3 regions of the Kitasatospora sp. NPDC023118 genome follow, and region 3 is predicted to be linked to each of the others. Evidence: riboswitches for the same ligand, from Rfam matches in the RefSeq annotation. Region 3 holds a riboswitch; each other region holds the start of a gene.
What was found. A riboswitch is a leader RNA that binds a small molecule or an ion and turns the genes downstream of it on or off. The one in region 3 is predicted to bind cyclic di-AMP.

Region 1 (5,560 bases), on a different contig from region 3:
CCAGCAGCGGCCCGGGCAGGGCGGCGAGCAGGGCGCGGGTGAGGCCGAACATGGCGCAGTACTCGTCCAGCGGACGGGAGGTGATCAGGATGTCGGGGTTCGGCGCGGAGGTGCGTGCGGCGGCCACCCGGCCATCCGAACACGGGCCGGCCCCGACCGCATCCGGAGCGCGGGCGGGGCCTGGACGGTGGGCGGGGCCTGGACGGTGGGCGGGTTCAGCGCCCGAGCAGGCCCAGGGCGGCGGCCCGGTTGACGTTGGTCAGGCCGCGGACCAGCTGCGCGGTCAGGAAGACCAGCAGCAGCCCGGCCACCGAGAACGCGGCGATCTGCCAGGTGCCCTCGATGTAGTGGACGTGCCGGACGTGGTCGCTGTCGGTGAAGTCGTACAGCCGGTAGCCACGCCAGTCGGTGTAGGTCGGAAAGACCCAGTGGTAGGCGGGGTAGAGCGCCATCGTCCAGCCGAGCAGCAGGAACACCAGCGTCATGGAGAAGCTGAACACCGCCCACGGGAACATCACCACCTGGTACAGCACGGCCTTCCAGCCCGCCACGTCCGCCAGCCGAGCGGTGATCGCGCCCCAGCCACCCGGACGGACCTGGCGCACCGGCGCCGAACCGGGCACGTCCAGGCCGAGCATGCCGCGCACCCGGGCCCGCTCCAGCCGGCCGAAGCCGCGGGCGACGGTGGTCAGGCTCGCCAGCACGGGCAGGCCGAGGACGGTGACGAAGGTGCCGGCTCCGAAGCAGAACATGGTGATCGCGACGGTGAAGCCGGCGATCGCCACCGGCAGGCCGGTGAGCGCGTAGCCGATCTCGCGGTAGTAGGACGCGGAGAACGGCGCCCGCCAGAACGGCGGCGGCTGCTCGGTCCGGCGGGCCCGCGCGGGGCGCGGGTCGTCGTGACCGCCCAGGACGTCCCACCCATGGTCCAGCGTGCTTCGGCTGCTGCTCATGTCCCGGCCCCCGGCCCCTCGTTCTCGCGGTCGTTCGTACTCGCTGACGTCGTACAGTCTGGCGGAACCGCAGGTCGGGGGGCATCCGGGGGACCGGCGCATCGGGGGTGGGGTTAACCCCACCTATCCTGAGGCGAGGGGGCCGGTCCACTCGTCGACGAGCAGCGAGTACAGGTACGAGTCCGACCAGACGCCGCCCTTGTGCAGGTCGTGCCGCACCCGCCCCTCCAGCTGGAAGCCGAGCCTGGTGAGCACCCTGGCGGAGGCCGTGTTGTCGACGTCGACCCGGGCGGCCAGCCGGTGCAGCCCGAGCGGGCCGAAGGCGAGCTCGCAGAGCAGCCCGGCGATCTCGCCCGCGTAGCCGCGGCCCCACACCCTGCGGCTCAGCACGTAACCGAGGTGAGCGGAGCTGTACTTGCCGAGGGTGAGGCTGGCGTGCGCGATCGGCAGCGCGTCCGCCGGGTCCTCGGCGTCCTCGCGCCGGACGACGGCGAGGCGGTAGGTGTCCCGCTCCTCGGCCATCGCCTCCTCCAGGTACAGCTCGATCTGGTCGGCGCAGGTCTCCCGGTCACGCGGCTCGAAGGGGAGGTAGCGGGTCACCTCCGGGTCGCTGTACAGCGCGTACAGCGCGTCCAGTTCCTCCGGGGTGTGGTGGTACTCGCGGATGGCGAGCCTGGGGCCGGTGAGGCGTACGGGGACCATGGCTGCCGACCCTACCCCCGTCCGACGGCTACCGTTCGGAACATGAACGACGAAGACCTGCGGCTCGCCCCGCGCACCAGGGCCGCCGACCTGCTCGACTGGGCGGCCGAGCAGGACCGCGCGCCGGTGGCCGAGGAGCCGCTGCGCACGGTGCTGGCGCTGCTGGAACTGGGCGAGGGCAGGATGCACGACGGCTGGCCCGAACTGACCTCCAACGCGGTGGAGCACCTGCTGTACGAGCGGCTCCACCTCTACGTCCAACCCGCCCCGGATGCGGACCCGCTCGCGTACGGCGACGCCGTGCGGCTGCTGATCGACCACCAGCGGGCGGCGAAGCGGCTCAACGCCAAGCGCCAGGAGCGGCTGCACGCCGAGGCCGAGTGGCAGGGCGAGGTCGCAGCCGGGCTGCTGCGCCGCGCCGACCTGGTCACCTGGCCGCGGCTGTACGCGGTGCTGCTGCACGCCCACGGCGTGGACACCGCGGACGAGGCGGCGGTGCGGAACTGGCTGGCCGGCTTCGCCGGGCTCGGCGAGGAGGAGCGGCTGGCCGGGTTCGAGGCGCTGGTGCCGACCGGCTGGCTGGACGAACCGGACGAGCAGGGCTGGGGGCCGGGCCGGGTGCTGTCGGTCGGCATGGCCACCGACGGCGCGCGGCGACTGCTGGAACAGGGCCTGATGCGGCGCAGCTACCGCAACCTGGCCGAGCTGAACGCGCTGGGGCGGCCCATGCCGGACGAACTGGCCGGGGGCTTCGGGGAGTTCGAGACGGCGGCGGCCGAGGTGGCGCTCGACCTGATCGGCGAGTGGACGGTGCCGGGGCTGCCGCGGCTGCTGGTGGAGGAGTTCCCGGAGCTCGCGCCGGAGCCGGGGGCGGAGGAGATCGACGCCTACCTGGCGCAACTGCCGGCGGAGTCGGCGGAGTCGGCGGAGTGAACGGCCGAGGGCCCCGGGTGTCCGGGGCCCTCGGCCGTCGCGTCAGGGGCTCCCGCTTCTCGTCGGGGCTCCCACCAGGAGTTCAGGGGGTTCCGTCAGGGGTTGAGGCCGCGCTGCTGGAGCCAGGTCTCCGGGTCGACCGGGGCACCGCCGCCCGGACGGACCTCCAGGTGCAGGTGCGGGCCGGTGACGTTGCCGGTCGCGCCGACCTTGCCGATCTGCTGGCCGGCACCGACCGCGCCGGAGCCCTTGATGATCGAGGAGAGGTGGCAGTACCAGATCTCGGTGCCGTCGGGCAGGGTCTCGACGATCCGGTAGCCGTACGCGCCCGACCAGCCGGCCGAGGTGATGGTGCCCTGGCCCACCGCGTGGACCGGGGTGCCGGTGTCGGCGGCGAAGTCCAGGCCGGTGTGCAGGTGGGCCCAGTAGCGGGCGCTCTGGCCGTAGTGGGCGGAGAGGTTGTAGTCCTTCACCGGCAGGGTGAGGGCGGCGGTCTTGGCGCGCTCGGTCTCGTCGGCGGCGCGCTTGGCGTCGGCCTCCTTGGCGGCGGCCTTCGCCTCGGCCTCCTTCGCGGCCTGCAGGCGGGCGCCCTCCTCGGCGGCGGTGCGCTGGCTGTCGGCCTGCTGCTGGATGCGGGCGGCGAGCGCGAGGCCGGGGTCGGCGGCGAGGGTGACCGGGGCCTCGTCCGCGGCCTCGACGGCGGGCGCGGCGGCCGGGGTGGCGGAGGCGAAGCCGGTGGCGCCCAGGGTGGCGGCGACGGCGGTGACGCCGAGCAGCGGGGAGGCCCCGCGGGTCTGACGCGGCATCCGGTGGCGGTTGGCCTCGGCCTCCGGGGCGAAGTCGTCGGTGCCGAGGGACTCGGTGCCGTCCGGGCCGGGGTGGTCGAGGAGCTGGGTACCGGCCGCGGGGCCGGCCGGGTGTGCCGGGGTGTGCGTCGACGCCACGGAGGCGCGCTCCTTTCCTTCCTTCGCGCCTACCGGGTTAGCTGACGGGTTCGGAGCAGGAAGGTCTCCTACGGCCGGGCCGGGGCCCCGCCGATTCACCCCAAGGAACGTGGTTCCCCGGCTCCCTGACCTGCCCGGAGGCCGGTCGGCGGGATTAGGCGACGGCGCACGGTGCCGTCTGGGTACGGCGTTGACGACCGCGCTGCGTTATCAAACGTTAATCCTAGGAGGCCCTGATTCCAAGCCATCCGTCCGGGACGGCTGGGGGGCAGGTGGTCGGACGTCAACGAACGACCCGTCATCCACCCAGTCTATCTGAGTACTCCTACTCATGTGCGGCCCGGCCGCGCCGCCGCATCCTGACGCCATGAGCGCACCGATGCAGTCACGCACCACGGCCGCGTACTACGTCCAGGCCGTCCTCTCGTTCGCGATCTCCGGCGGGGCCCTCGCCGCCGGGATCGCCTACCTGCCCGTCGGCGGGTGGACCAGGGCCTTCCTCGGGATCGGCCTCCTCTACACCGTCACCTCCGCCTTAACGCTGGCCAAGGTGATCCGGGACCGGCAGGAGTCCTCGGACACCGTCGCCCGGGTCGACCAGGCCCGACTGGAGAAGCTGCTCAGCGAGCACGATCCGTTCCGGGTCGAGGGGGCCTGAGCCGCCCCCGGGACACCGGGGGAAGGGGTTGACGGCTAAGGCTATTAGCCATAGCTTTATGGCTATCGGCAGCACCGACCCCGTGGAGACCACCGTGAACGGCACCATCACCCCGAGCACCCAGTACCTCGACGTCCCCGGCGGCCGGATCGCCTTCGACGACACCCGGCAGGGCGACGGCGCCCCCGTCGTCCTGCTCCCCGGAATGCTCGACAGCCGCCGCGCCTACCGGCACCTGCACCCGCTGCTCACCGCCGCCGGGCGCCGGGTCATCACCGTGGACGTGCGCGGCTTCGGCGAGTCCTCGATCGTCTGGGACGACTACAGCCCGGCCGCCGTCGCCACCGACGTCCTCGCCCTCCTCGACCACCTCGGCATCGAGCGGGCCGTCCTGGTCGGGCAGTCCTACACCGGGGCGACCGTGGTCAAGCTCGCCGGGGACGCGCCCCAGCGGGTCGCCGGAATCGCGCTGATCGACGCCTTCGTCGAGCACCGGGCCAACGCCCTGATGCGCGGCGTGATGGCCGTCATGGGCACCGCGATGGTCCACTGGCCGGCCGTCTGGGGCTTCTACCTGCGCAAGATGGCCTTCCCCGGCCCCCGGCCCGCCGACCTCGACGCGTACGTGGCCGGGCTGGTCGCCGACCTGCACACCCCCGGGCGCAAGACCGCCACCCGCGGACACGTCACCGGGGACTCCGCGCCGATCGGCTGGTGCGCGGCCGTCCGCTGCCCCTCGCTCGTCCTGATGGGCGGCAAGGACCCCGACTTCCCGGACCCGGCGGCCGTCGCCGAGCGCCAGGCCGCGGCGCTCGGCACCCGGCAGGTGATGATCGAGGGGTCCGGCCACTACCCGATGGCCGACAACCCGCAGGCCGTCGCGGACGCCCTGCTGCCCTTCCTCGCCGAGCTCGTCTGAGCCCGCCGAACCCGCCGAACCGCAGCCGTACGGAGAAACCGAACCCATGCCCCGAGTAGGACTGACCCCGGACCAGGTCGTCGACCACGCCCTCGCCCTCATCGACGAGCAGGGCGCCGAGGCCCTCACCCTGGCCTCCGTCGCCGCCCGCGCGGGAGTCGCCACCCCCTCCCTTTACAAGCACGTCAGCGGCGGCCTGACCGAACTGCGCCGGCTGATCGCCGTCCGGGTCACCGAGGAACTGGCCGACCGGCTCGCCGAGGCCGCGGTCGGCCGCAGCGGCGACGACGCCGTCACCGCCGTTCTGCGCGCCTACCAGGCCTACGCCACCGAACACCCGCACCGCTACACCGCCCTCCCCCAGGCCCCCCAACCCGACGACGACCTCACCCGCGCGGCCACCCGCCTCGTCGGGGTCATCATCGCCGTCCTCCGCTCCTACGGCCTCGAC
Region 2 (5,560 bases), on a different contig from region 3:
TGGCCGAGGACGATCCGGCGCTGCTGGACCAGCTGCTGGCGATCCCGCAGGTGCACCTGGTGGTGGACGGCTACAACGTGACCAAGACCGGCTATCCGACGCTGCCGTTGGAGCAGCAGCGGATCCGGCTGCTGGGCGGGCTGGCGATGCTGGCCCAGCGCACCCAGGCGGAGGTCACCTGCGTGTTCGACGGGCAGGACCTGGACGTTCCGGTGATCATGGCGCCACCGCGCGGGGTTCGGGTACGGTTCAGTCGGACCGGGGAGACCGCGGACGAGCTGATCCGTCGTCTGGTGCGGGCCGAGCCGCAGGGCCGTCCGGTGGTGGTGGTGTCCGCCGACCGGGAGGTCGCGGAGGGCGTGCGGAAGGCGGGCGCGCGCCCGGTGGCCTCGGTGCTGCTGCTGAACCGGCTGGCCCGGCCCTGACCTCGGGTCGGACGGCGTGAAGGCCGGTCAGCGCGCGTTTTGCGAGGTGTGCGGATCCCGTGAAGTCAGCGTGGGGACCGGAGTTCACGCCTTCGGGGGAGTGGCAAAACGGATAGATCTTCACTAGGGTCTGGCGTCAAACCTATTTTCCGGAATCTCATCCGATCAGGTGAGTCCGATGGAAGAAGGAGCCGCTCCCTTGGCCTCCCACCGCCGTCCCAAGCAGCCGAGCCGCGCGCGGGTCTCCGTGCTCACCGCTGCCGCTGCGACCGCGGTCGCCCTCTCCGCCCAGGTGGCCGCGCACGCGGCGCCGCAGCCGAACAAGGACGACGTCAAGGCGCAGATCGACCAGCTCCAGCAGGAGCAGGAGCAGGCGGCGGAGAAGTACAACGGCGCCAAGGAGCGGGCCGACCAGCTCCGCAAGCAGGCCGATCAGCTGCAGGACCAGGTGGCCCGCAGCCAGGACCAGATGACCCAGCTGCAGACGGGCCTGGCCGAGGTGGCGGGCGACCAGTACCGCACCGGCGGCATCGACCCGTCCGTCCAGCTGATGCTCTCCTCCGACCCGTCCGGCTACCTGGAGAAGGCCTCCAGCGTCCAGCAGGCCAGCGCCAGCCAGACCGAGGCGCTCAAGAGCCTGCTCGACCAGCAGCGCCGGCTGGACCAGGAGAAGGCGGAGGCCGCCGCCGTCCTGTCCTCGCTGGACTCCACCACCAAGGACCTGAACCAGGCCAAGTCGGACGTCAACCAGAAGCTGAAGGCCGCCCAGGACCTGCTGAACTCGCTCAGCGCCGCCGACCGCGCCGCGCTGAAGGCCCAGCAGCAGCAGGACGACCGTGCCTCGCGCGGCAGCGCCCGGGTCGACCTCAGCAGCCTGCCGCCGGCCAGCGGCTACGCGGCCGTGGCCGTCGCCAAGGCGATGAGCAAGCAGGGCTCGCCGTACGTCTGGGGCTCCACCGGGCCGAGCACCTTCGACTGCTCGGGTCTGATGGTCTGGTCGTACGCCCAGGCCGGCGTCTCGCTGCCGCGCACCTCGCAGGAGCAGGGCAACGTCGGCACCCGGGTGCCCTCGCTGGACCAGGCCCAGCCGGGCGACCTGGTGATCTACGGCAGTGACCGGCACCACGTCGGGATGTACATCGGCAACGGCATGGTGGTCCACGCGCCGCACACCGGTGACGTGGTGAAGGTGATGAAGGCCGACGCGATGCCGATCAACACGATCCGCCGGGTCTGACGGCCCGACACGCCCGAAAGTCCGGGTTCCGGCCCTGTGATCCGCGCCACCCTCCTGCCGGGCGTGGCGCTTCGGGTTTGCCCGTTCCGTGGTCGGCTGATGAGGCCTGATCAGCTTTGCGTGCGGCGGCGATCACCATCGGTCATTTTCACAAAAGAACACGGGAAATCTTCCGTCTTTTTTCTGACAAGGATTTGAACGGATCACGGTTCAGTTACTAGGGTCGTGCCTCGAACCACCGCACTGTCGATCACCCAGCCGGGGTGGCGGCGGTGGTTACCGTCGAGTTCGCGAAACAGCGGGGCAGGTCGAAACGACTGTCCGACAGGGGAGCCCAGTGGTCGGGGGCGCTGCGGAGCGGAGCCGGGGAACCACGTTCCTCCGGGGTGAATCGGCGCCAGGTCGGCCGATGGAACGGCCGTGAGGCGTCGTAGGGCATGCTTCCGGCCCGAACCCGTCAGCTCACCCGGTAGGCGGACGTAGGAAGAAGGAGTCCGCCTTCGTGGCGTCCCATCGTCGTCCCAAGCCCGCCAGTCGCGCCCGTGTCTCGATCCTGACCGGTGTTGCCGCGGCAGCCGTCGCCCTCTCCGCGCAGTCCGGCGCGCACGCCGACCCGCAGCCGACCAAGGACCAGGTCAAGGAGCAGGTCGACCAGCTCAACGAGCAGGCCGAGCAGGCGACCGAGAAGTACAACGCCGCCCAGGAGAAGCAGCAGGCCCTGGAGAAGCAGGTCTCCGGCCTGCAGGACCAGGTGGCCCGGCAGCAGGCCCAGGTGACCGACATGCAGGGCGGGCTCGCCGAGATCGCCGGTGAGCAGTACCGCAACGGCGGCATATCCCCGACCGTCCAGCTGATGCTCTCCTCCAGTCCGGACAACTTCCTCAACCAGGCCGGTGCGCTCAACCAGGCCGGTGACACCCAGAAGAACCAGCTGAAGCAGCTCCAGGAGGAGCAGCGCAAGCTCGACCAGGACCGCACCGAGGCCCAGGGCAAGCTCGCCGAGCTGGAGTCCACCACCCAGCAGCTGAAGACCTCCAAGGAGGAGGTCCAGAACAAGCTGAAGGCCGCGCAGGACCTGCTCAACACCCTGACCGAGCAGGAGCGCCAGGCGATCCGTCAGGCCGAGGAGAAGGCCGCGGCCGACGCCAAGGCCCAGGCCGACGCCGCCGCCAAGGCCGCCCAGCAGCAGGCCGCCGCCGACCGCGCCTCGCGCGACAGCGGCCGCACCGACATCAGCTCGGGTTCGGGCTCCTCGGCCTCGCCGGTCGCCAAGCCGGCCGCCCCCGGCAGCTCGCACGGTGCCGCCGCGCTGGCCGCCGCCGCGGGCAAGGTCGGCAGCCCCTACGTGTGGGGCGCCACCGGCCCGGGCTCCTTCGACTGCTCCGGCCTGATGGTCTGGGCATTCAACCAGGTCGGCGTGTCGCTGCCGCGCACCTCGCAGGAGCAGGCCGGCGCCGGCACCCGGATCGGCTCGGACATCTCCCAGGCCCAGCCCGGCGACCTGCTGATCTTCTACAGCGACGCCCACCACGTCGGCATCTACGCGGGCAACGGCCAGGTGCTGCACGCGCCCAAGCCGGGTGCCTCGGTCCGCTACGAGGCGGTCTCCAACATGCCGCTGGCCTCCATCGTGCGGGTCTGATCCCCGCCCAGGCCGTTCGGGCCCGGCCCACCATCACGGAGGGCCGGGCCTGCGGCTTTTCCGACGGATCGAGCGGATGTCCGATTAGGAATCAAATATTCGGGTCTGGAGGGGTTTGGACTCGCTTGCCCTGACTCGCTAACGTCTGCCACCGGACTCCCGCTCGACGGCCGCCCGCTGGGGCGCGGCCGCGGGGCCGCGCCGCAGGATTGGAGCCGTTGCCGCCATGTCCGTGCACCGTCGTTCCCAACTGCTCGTCCGTGCGCTGGTGCTGACCGCGGCCGCCACCACGGCCCTGGGTGTGACGGCCGGCGGCAGCGCCCAGGCCGCTCCCGGCGCACCGGGCACACCCGACCGCAGAGACGTCAAGGCGCAGGTCGAGCAGCTGTACGACGAGGCCGAGCAGGCGTCCGAGAAGTGCAACGCCGCGCAGGAAGCGCAGAAGCGGCTCCAGGCCGAGACCACGCTCCTGCAGGGCGAGGTCGCCGCCGGCCAGGACCAGCTCAACCAGCTGCGCGGGGACCTCGCGACCGTGGCCGGGGCCGAGTACCGCGGCGGCGGGATGACCCAGACCGCCCAGCTGATGCTCTCCAGCGACCCCGAGTCCTACCTCGCCCGTGCCCGCACCTTCGGGCAGGCCGCCGAGCGGCAGCGGGAGACGCTGCACGAGCTGGTCAGCCGTCAGCGCAGGCTCGACCAGCGCCGCACCGAGACCGCGGGCAAGCTCGCCGAACTGGACCAGGCCCGGCGCTCGCTGGTCGAGAACAAGCAGCAGATCCAGCAGCGGCTGGTCAAGGCGCAGAAGCTGCTCAACAGCCTGGGCGCGGCCGAGCGGGCCCGGATGGTCGTCCAGGACGCCAACGACGCCGAGCGGCGCGCCACCCGCGGCACCGACCGGCTGGACCTCGGCACCACCCCGGCCGCCTCCGAGCGCGGGGCGGCCGCGCTGGCCGCCGCGGTGCGGATGATCGGCTCGCCGTACGTCTACGGATCCGCCGGGCCCCGCGCCTTCGACTGTTCCGGTCTGATGTACTACAGCTGGCGGCAGGCCGGAGTGACCCTGCCGCGCACCTCGCAGGCCCAGGCGTACGCCGGGCAGCGGATCAGCCTCTCCGAAGCGCGGCCGGGAGACCTGGTGATCTTCTACCGGGACATGCACCACGTCGGGATGTACGCCGGCGGCGGGGTGATGGTGCACGCCCCCTACCCGGGCGCCAAGGTGCGGTACGAGAGCGTCAACGCGATGCCGGTCACCGGGGTGGTCAGGCTCTGAGCGCGACGCCCTCCGACCCGGCCGACATACCCGGTCGCGTGCTGTCCCGGCGCGCTGCGCTGCTGCTGGCGGCCGGCGGGCTGGCCCAGCTGTCGCTGCCCCCGGCCGCGCCGCCGGCACCGGCCGGGCGGCCGGCCGACCAGCGGGCCGAGGTGGCCGATCTGCTGGCGGCGCGGGCGCGCTCACTGCCCGCCTGGTCCGGGCTCACGGGGGCCGAGGCGGTCTACCGCAACCTGGTGCTGTCGCCCGGTCAGGGGTCTTCGGCGGCCGACGGGCCGGACCGGCTGACCGCCGCCGTCGAACTGGCGGTGCGGATCGCCGGCTACGACGAGTACCCGGTGGTGTACCCGCGCCGGATCGCGCTGGTCCGGGAGGCGGGAGGCTGGCGGGTCGAGCGGGAGGAGGCCGTGAGCGGGCCCCCGGCGCTGTGGGACCTCGGCCCGGCCCGTACCGCCCCCGGCGCGCACTGCCTGGTGCTCGGCCTGGCCGACGGGCCGGACCCGGCCGGGCTGGTCGCGGTCGGGGACAAGGCGGTGCCGGCCGTCAGCGCGGTGTGGGGCGGCGCCTGGCCGGGCCGGCTGCTGCTCGAACTGCCCGCCACCGAGACCCAGTTCGCCCGGCTGCTGGAAGCCGACCCGGCGGGCTGGACGGGCATGGCGGCGGTCACCGTGGCCGCCCCCGGCGCGCCCTGGCACACCCCGGTGGACCGGGTGGTGGTCAACCCCGAGGCGTTCGGGCGGCTCAGCGACTTCGGCCGGCAGGTGGTCGTCACCCACGAGGCCACCCACGTCGCGACCAGGGCCGACACCCGGGGCTGGACCCCGCTGTGGCTCTCCGAGGGCGTCGCCGACTGGACCGCCTACCGGGACTCCGGCCGCCGCCCCCAGCAGATCGCCCCCGAGCTGGCCCGGGACGTCGCGGCCGGGAAGCTGCCCACCGCGCTGCCCGCCGACGCGGACTTCACCGCCGGTTCCACCGGCATC
Region 3 (5,560 bases):
GCCTCGTGGTCCTGCTCCTTGGCTCGGTTGCGGGCGACCCGCTCACCGGCCGCCTCGACCTCGGCCGGGGAGACGCACGGGCCCTTGGCCCACCAGTCCTCCAGCATGCCGATCGCCTCGTCTCCGAGCGGGTTGACGCCCTCGCCGGCCGCCAGCGAGTGGCCGACCAGCACGTGCAGGCACTTCACCCGGTCCGGCATGCCGCCGGCGCTCGGGAAGCCCTCCAGCACCTCGATCGCGTCGCGCCGGGCGATGTAGTCCTCGTGCGCCTTCTGGTAGGCGGCGGCCAGCTCCGGGTCCTCGGCGAGCCGGGCGCTCTGCTCCTTCATCACGCCTTCCGCCTCCAGGGTGCCGATCAGCGAGGCGGCCTTGGGGCAGGTCAGGTAGTAGAGCGTCGGGAACGGCGTGCCGTCCGGCAGCCGGGGGGCCGTCTCCACGACGTCGGGGTTGCCGCAGGGGCAGCGGTGCGCGACACCGCGCAGGCCGCGCGGCACCCGGCCGAGCTGGGCGGCGATGGCCGCGACGTCGGCGTCGGAGACGGCGGGGTGGTTCTCAGTGGTCATGGGGGGTGGGGTCTCCAACGGTGGGCGGGGGGAGCGGACGGGGGGTCGCGGGGGCCAGTGCGACGGTGTCGGCGGCGTCCACCGAGTCCCAGACGCTGGCGTACCAGGGCTTGGCGGCCTGGGCCGTACCGCCGGAGGAGGCGGGCGCGGAGGGCTGGGCGGCCGGGCCGGCCGGGTCCACCGCGATGTACGGGGTCTCCCCCGGCACCGCGTAGTGCAGCCGGGCGCGGGCCTGCGCCTTGACGTACTCCGGGTCCTGCCAGCGGGCCTTGTCCCGGCGCAGCTGGTCGACCTGCTGGCGCACGTGGTCGGCCTTCGCCCGCTGGGCGGAGATCTCCGCGCGCTGGGAGATGAACTGCCGCGTCGGGTAGGCGAGGATCGCCACCAGGGAGCAGAGCACCAGGACGAGGACGGTCGCCCGGCTCGTGAACCGAGGTCGGGCCGCCAAGCCCGGGATCCTCCAGCCAGCCATCTCCCGTATCCCCTCCTGGTCGCGACGGTGCCCCGCCGTCCACCCTACGGGGTGTGCGGCGGGGCACCGGTCAGGCTTGCGCTAGCTCGGCTGCTCAGCCCTCGTGCTTGCTGTGCTCACCGGTCGCGGAGCGACTGTGCTCACCGGTCCGCGAAGCGACTGTGCTTACTGGTCCGCGAAGCGGAAGCGCGGGAAGGCGCCGCGGCCGGCGTACTCGGCGGCGTCGTCGAGGATCTCCTCGATGCGCAGCAGCTGGTTGTACTTGGCGACGCGCTCGGAGCGGGCCGGGGCACCGGTCTTGATCTGGCCGCAGTTGGTGGCGACGGCCAGGTCGGCGATGGTGACGTCCTCGGTCTCGCCGGAGCGGTGCGACATCATGCAGCGGTAGCCGTTGCGCTGGGCCAGCTCGACGGCGTCCAGGGTCTCGGTCAGCGAGCCGATCTGGTTCACCTTCACCAGCAGCGCGTTGGCGGTGCCGGTCTCGATGCCCTTGGCCAGGCGGGCCGGGTTGGTGACGAACAGGTCGTCACCGACCAGCTGGACCTTGTCGCCCAGCTTGACGGTCATGGCCTTCCAGCCGTCCCAGTCCGACTCGTCCAGCGGGTCCTCGATGGAGACCAGCGGGTAGGCGGCGACCAGCTCGGCGTAGTACTCGATGAGCTCGGCGGCCGAGAGGGCCTTGCCCTCGAACTGGTAGGCGCCGTCCTGGTAGAACTCGGAGGAGGCGACGTCCAGGGCCAGCGCGACGTCACGGCCGGGCACGTAGCCGGCCTTCTGGATCGCCTCCATGATGAGGTCCAGGGCCTCGCGGTTGCTGTCCAGGTTCGGCGCGAAGCCGCCCTCGTCGCCGAGGCCGGTGGACAGGCCGCGGTCCTTCAGCACGCCCTTGAGGGTGTGGTAGACCTCGACGCCCCAGCGGACGGCCTCGGAGAAGGACTCCGCGCCGATCGGGGCGATCATGAACTCCTGGATGTCGACGTTGGAGTCCGCGTGCGAGCCGCCGTTGAGGATGTTCATCATCGGGACCGGCAGGACGTGCGCGTTCGGGCCGCCCAGGTAGCGGAACAGCGGCAGGTCGCTGGCCTCGGACGCGGCGTGCGCGACGGCCAGCGAGACGCCCAGGATGGCGTTGGCGCCGAGCGAGGACTTGTCGGGGGTGGCGTCCAGGTCGAGCATGGCCTGGTCGATCAGGCGCTGCTCGGTGGCGTCGTAGCCGACGAGCTCCGGGCCGATCTGCTCGATGACGGCCAGAACGGCCTTCTCGACGCCCTTGCCGAAGTAGCGGTTCTTGTCACCGTCGCGCAGCTCCAGCGCCTCGAAGGCGCCGGTCGAGGCACCCGACGGGACAGCGGCACGACCGGTGCTTCCGTCGTCGAGGCCGACCTCGACCTCGACCGTGGGGTTGCCGCGCGAGTCGAGGATCTCACGGGCTACGACGACATCGATGGACGGCACGAGGCATCTCCTTGCGGGAGCAGGGTCCGGCTGACGGTGGTGCTGTCGGCGGGACGATTGCGGAGTCGTTACGACCAGAGCCTAACCGCCCGGGCTCCCGGGGCCACGTTGGCCTCGGTCCCGTCTCGGCGTGTGGCCCTGCTACCCACCGGTAGTTCACCTGCTTGTCCCAGCTTGTCCCCCCAGCCCCCGGCGCGGACGAATGCGGACGAAGGGGGCCGGGCGCGGCCCCCTTCGTCCCCGGGGTGCTGTTCGAGGTCCTACGGACCGTCTCGGCCGAGGCCCTACCGACCGGTTCAGCCGAGGTGCAGGACCTGGCCGGGCATGATCAGGTTCGGGTCGCCGCCGACCGTGCCGCGGTTGCCGTCGTACAGCGCCTGCCAGCCGCCGGACACGCCCTGGGCGGCGGCGATGCTCGACAGGGTGTCACCGGAGTGGACGGTGTAGTCGTGGCCGGCCGGGGCGGCCTGGGCCGGCTGGGCGGCGCGCGGGGCGGCGTGCTTCGGAACGTACTGCTGGACCGGCTGCTCGGCGGGCTTCTCGGCCTGCTTCGGGGCGGCGTGCTTCGGAGCGTACGGCTGGGCGGGCTTCGCGTCCGCCTTGGGGGCCTGCTGCTTCGGGGCCTGCTGCTTGGGCGTCTGCTGCTGGGGGGCGGACTGCGGCTTGGCGTCCGAGGAGGTGTCGACCGCGGCCGGGGCACCGCCCTTGCTCAGACCCGCCTTGACGGAGCAGACCGGCCAGGCGCCCGGGCCCTGGGAGGCCAGCACCTTCTCGGCGACCGATATCTGCTGGCCCTTGCTGGCCTGGTTGGCCTGCGGCGCGTAGGCGGTGCCGCCGTACGCCTTCCAGGTGCTGGAGGTGAACTGCAGGCCGCCGTAGAAGCCGTTGCCGGTGTTGATGCTCCAGTCGCCGCCGCTCTCGCACTGGGCGACGGAGTCCCAGGCGGAGGCCGGGGCGGCGGAGGCGCCGGTGGCGGCGAGGAGCGGCATCGCGAGTCCGACGCCGGCCACACCGGCGACGGCGATGGCCTTCTCGGCCTGGGTGCGACGACGGTGACGGCCAGTTCCAACGAACAGCATGAAGGGTCCCTCTCCGCACGCCTGCGAGGTGAGCTGTCGGGTTCGGACCGGGAGGTGGCCCGGCCGCCGTGCGCGGAGACGTTCCGCTCGGGCGGCTTCACCCCAAGCCGTGGGGGACGGCAACAAACCTGGTTCCCCCGCCCCTGCCCAAGGGTCTGGTCGGTTTCCCGTGGCGCGGCGGGCAGGATTCGGCGTTCCGCGCACGAGGTCCGCAGCTGCGAACTCCAGGGAGACTAGACAGATCCTCAGACCAATCACAAGCTCATATCACCGACATCACACAGAAATTACGGCATGTGATCAATCGCCTACCAACTGCGCCTGTTTGTCCGGATTGATGGGTGTTCACACCGCCATCAGGAGCGCGTCAACGACGTCCAGTCAGCGTGTCGGGGCCTCAGGAAGCGCATGCGGAGAGCGGATCTCGGGACTGAATTCGACCGGAAGTTCGCGCAATCCGCGCATGATCAGACCACCCCGCCAGCGGAGATTCTCCGGGCTTTCGGCCAGTCGCAGATCGGGCAGTCGGGAAAGCAGCGTGGCCAGCGCGGCGCGTCCTTCGAGCCGGGCCAGCGGGGCGCCGATGCAGTAGTGGATGCCGTGCCCGAACCCCAGGTGGGGATTGTCGGTTCGGGCCAGGTCGAGGGTGTTCTCCTCCGCGAACCGGGCCGGGTCGCGGTCCGCCGCCGCCAGCACCACCAGCACCGGATCGCCCACCGGGATGTCCACCCCGCCGATGGCCAGCGGCCTGGTCGCGAACCGCCAGGTCGCCAGTTCCACCGGCCCGTCGTAGCGCAGGAGTTCCTCGATCCCGGTCTCCAGCAGCGCGGTCTCCCCGCGCACTACCGACTCCTGCAGCAGCGCCCGCTGCCCCGGGTTGCGCAGCAGCGCGTACGTCCCGTTGCCGATCAGGTTGACGGTCGTCTCGAAACCGGCGAACAGCAGGATGAAGGCCATCGCGGCCGCCTCGTTCTCGGTCAGGTGCTCGCCGTGGTCACTGGCTCTGATCAGACCGGAGATCAGGTCGTCACCGAGGTCCGCCCGCTTGCGGTGGATCAGCTCCAGCAGGTACGCCCGCATCCGCTTCACCGCCCGTCCCACGCCGCCGCGCTGGCCCCCGCCATGTCGGATCATCATCCCGGCCCAGTCGCGGAAGTCGTCCTGGTCCTCGGCCGGCACGCCCAGCATGTCGCAGATGGCGTAGATGGGGAGCGGGAAGGCGAACTCGTGGATCAGGTCCGCCGAGCCGCGCTGCGCGAAGCCGTCGATCAGCCGGTCGGTGAGCTGCTGCACCCGCGGCTCGAACTCGGCCACCCGGCGCGGCGTGAACGCCTTGGACACCAGCCGGCGCAGCCGGGTGTGGTCCGGCGGGTCGATGTTCAGCAGGTGGGTCATCAGGTCCGCCTGCCGCTCCCCCGGGATGCCCACCCGGCCGGTGCGATGCGCCTGCTCGCTGTGGTGCGCCGGGTTCTTCGACAACCGGCTGTCCGCCAGCGCCTGCCGGGCGTCCGCGTACCGCGTCACCAGCCAGGCCTCGACGCCGCTCGGCAGCCTGGTGCGGTGCACCGGGGCGTGCTCGCGCAGCCAGGCGTAGGCCGGGTACGGGTCGGCGGCGAACTCCCAGGTGAAGAGCTGCGGGGCGGGCTGGGCGGCGTCGGGCTGAGCAGGCATGGGTCGACCGTAACCGCTGGGTCGGGCGCGTCCTGACCGTTCCCGACCGTCAACACCTCGCGAACGGCGCGCGAGCGGGTCGCCAACGCTCCGTGGACGGCCAGTGGACGGTCCGTGGACAGCTCTTGGACAGCTCTTGGCCGGGTGCCGGGCGTGAGTCTGGTCACCTGCGGGGTAATCCCTGTTGCGGAGGGTCAGGTCGTGCCTACGATCCTCCGCAGTATGCGTGGGCGCCGGTGCGGTGTCGCCCACAGGGAGGAGCAGGCCATGCGGGTCAGCGGGGCAGTCGTCGTCATCGCGGTCCTCGACGGCGGTTCGGG

Region 1: linked by a shared signal. The riboswitch ahead of ACZ3UD_RS04510 (M23 family metallopeptidase) and the one ahead of ACZ3UD_RS09375 (transglycosylase family protein) in region 3 are both predicted to bind cyclic di-AMP.
Region 2: linked by a shared signal. The riboswitch ahead of ACZ3UD_RS00400 (NlpC/P60 family protein) and the one ahead of ACZ3UD_RS09375 (transglycosylase family protein) in region 3 are both predicted to bind cyclic di-AMP.

Annotation. Positions count from the first base shown of each region.
Region 1 is NZ_JBVHHW010000003.1:23,639-29,198, forward strand. Features, by position in the region: gene ACZ3UD_RS04490 (hypothetical protein) at 1-127, opposite strand, end outside; gene ACZ3UD_RS04495 (sensor domain-containing protein) at 216-953, opposite strand; gene ACZ3UD_RS04500 (GNAT family N-acetyltransferase) at 1,077-1,655, opposite strand; gene ACZ3UD_RS04505 (hypothetical protein) at 1,698-2,588, shown strand; gene ACZ3UD_RS04510 (M23 family metallopeptidase) at 2,684-3,532, opposite strand; cyclic di-AMP (ydaO/yuaA leader) riboswitch at 3,545-3,703, opposite strand; gene ACZ3UD_RS04515 (YiaA/YiaB family inner membrane protein) at 3,900-4,190, shown strand; gene ACZ3UD_RS04520 (alpha/beta fold hydrolase) at 4,249-5,109, shown strand; gene ACZ3UD_RS04525 (TetR/AcrR family transcriptional regulator) at 5,156-5,560, shown strand, end outside.
Region 2 is NZ_JBVHHW010000001.1:92,020-97,579, forward strand. Features, by position in the region: gene ACZ3UD_RS00390 (NYN domain-containing protein) at 1-425, shown strand, start outside; gene ACZ3UD_RS00395 (C40 family peptidase) at 625-1,662, shown strand; cyclic di-AMP (ydaO/yuaA leader) riboswitch at 2,001-2,154, shown strand; gene ACZ3UD_RS00400 (NlpC/P60 family protein) at 2,165-3,304, shown strand; gene ACZ3UD_RS00405 (C40 family peptidase) at 3,531-4,577, shown strand; gene ACZ3UD_RS00410 (hypothetical protein) at 4,616-5,560, shown strand, end outside.
Region 3 is NZ_JBVHHW010000005.1:286,716-292,275, reverse strand. Features, by position in the region: gene ACZ3UD_RS09390 (DUF501 domain-containing protein) at 1-581, opposite strand, end outside; gene ACZ3UD_RS09385 (FtsB family cell division protein) at 553-1,011, opposite strand; gene eno (phosphopyruvate hydratase) at 1,201-2,490, opposite strand; gene ACZ3UD_RS09375 (transglycosylase family protein) at 2,787-3,569, opposite strand; cyclic di-AMP (ydaO/yuaA leader) riboswitch at 3,574-3,740, opposite strand; gene ACZ3UD_RS09370 (cytochrome P450 family protein) at 3,951-5,240, opposite strand; gene ACZ3UD_RS09365 (SDR family NAD(P)-dependent oxidoreductase) at 5,508-5,560, shown strand, end outside.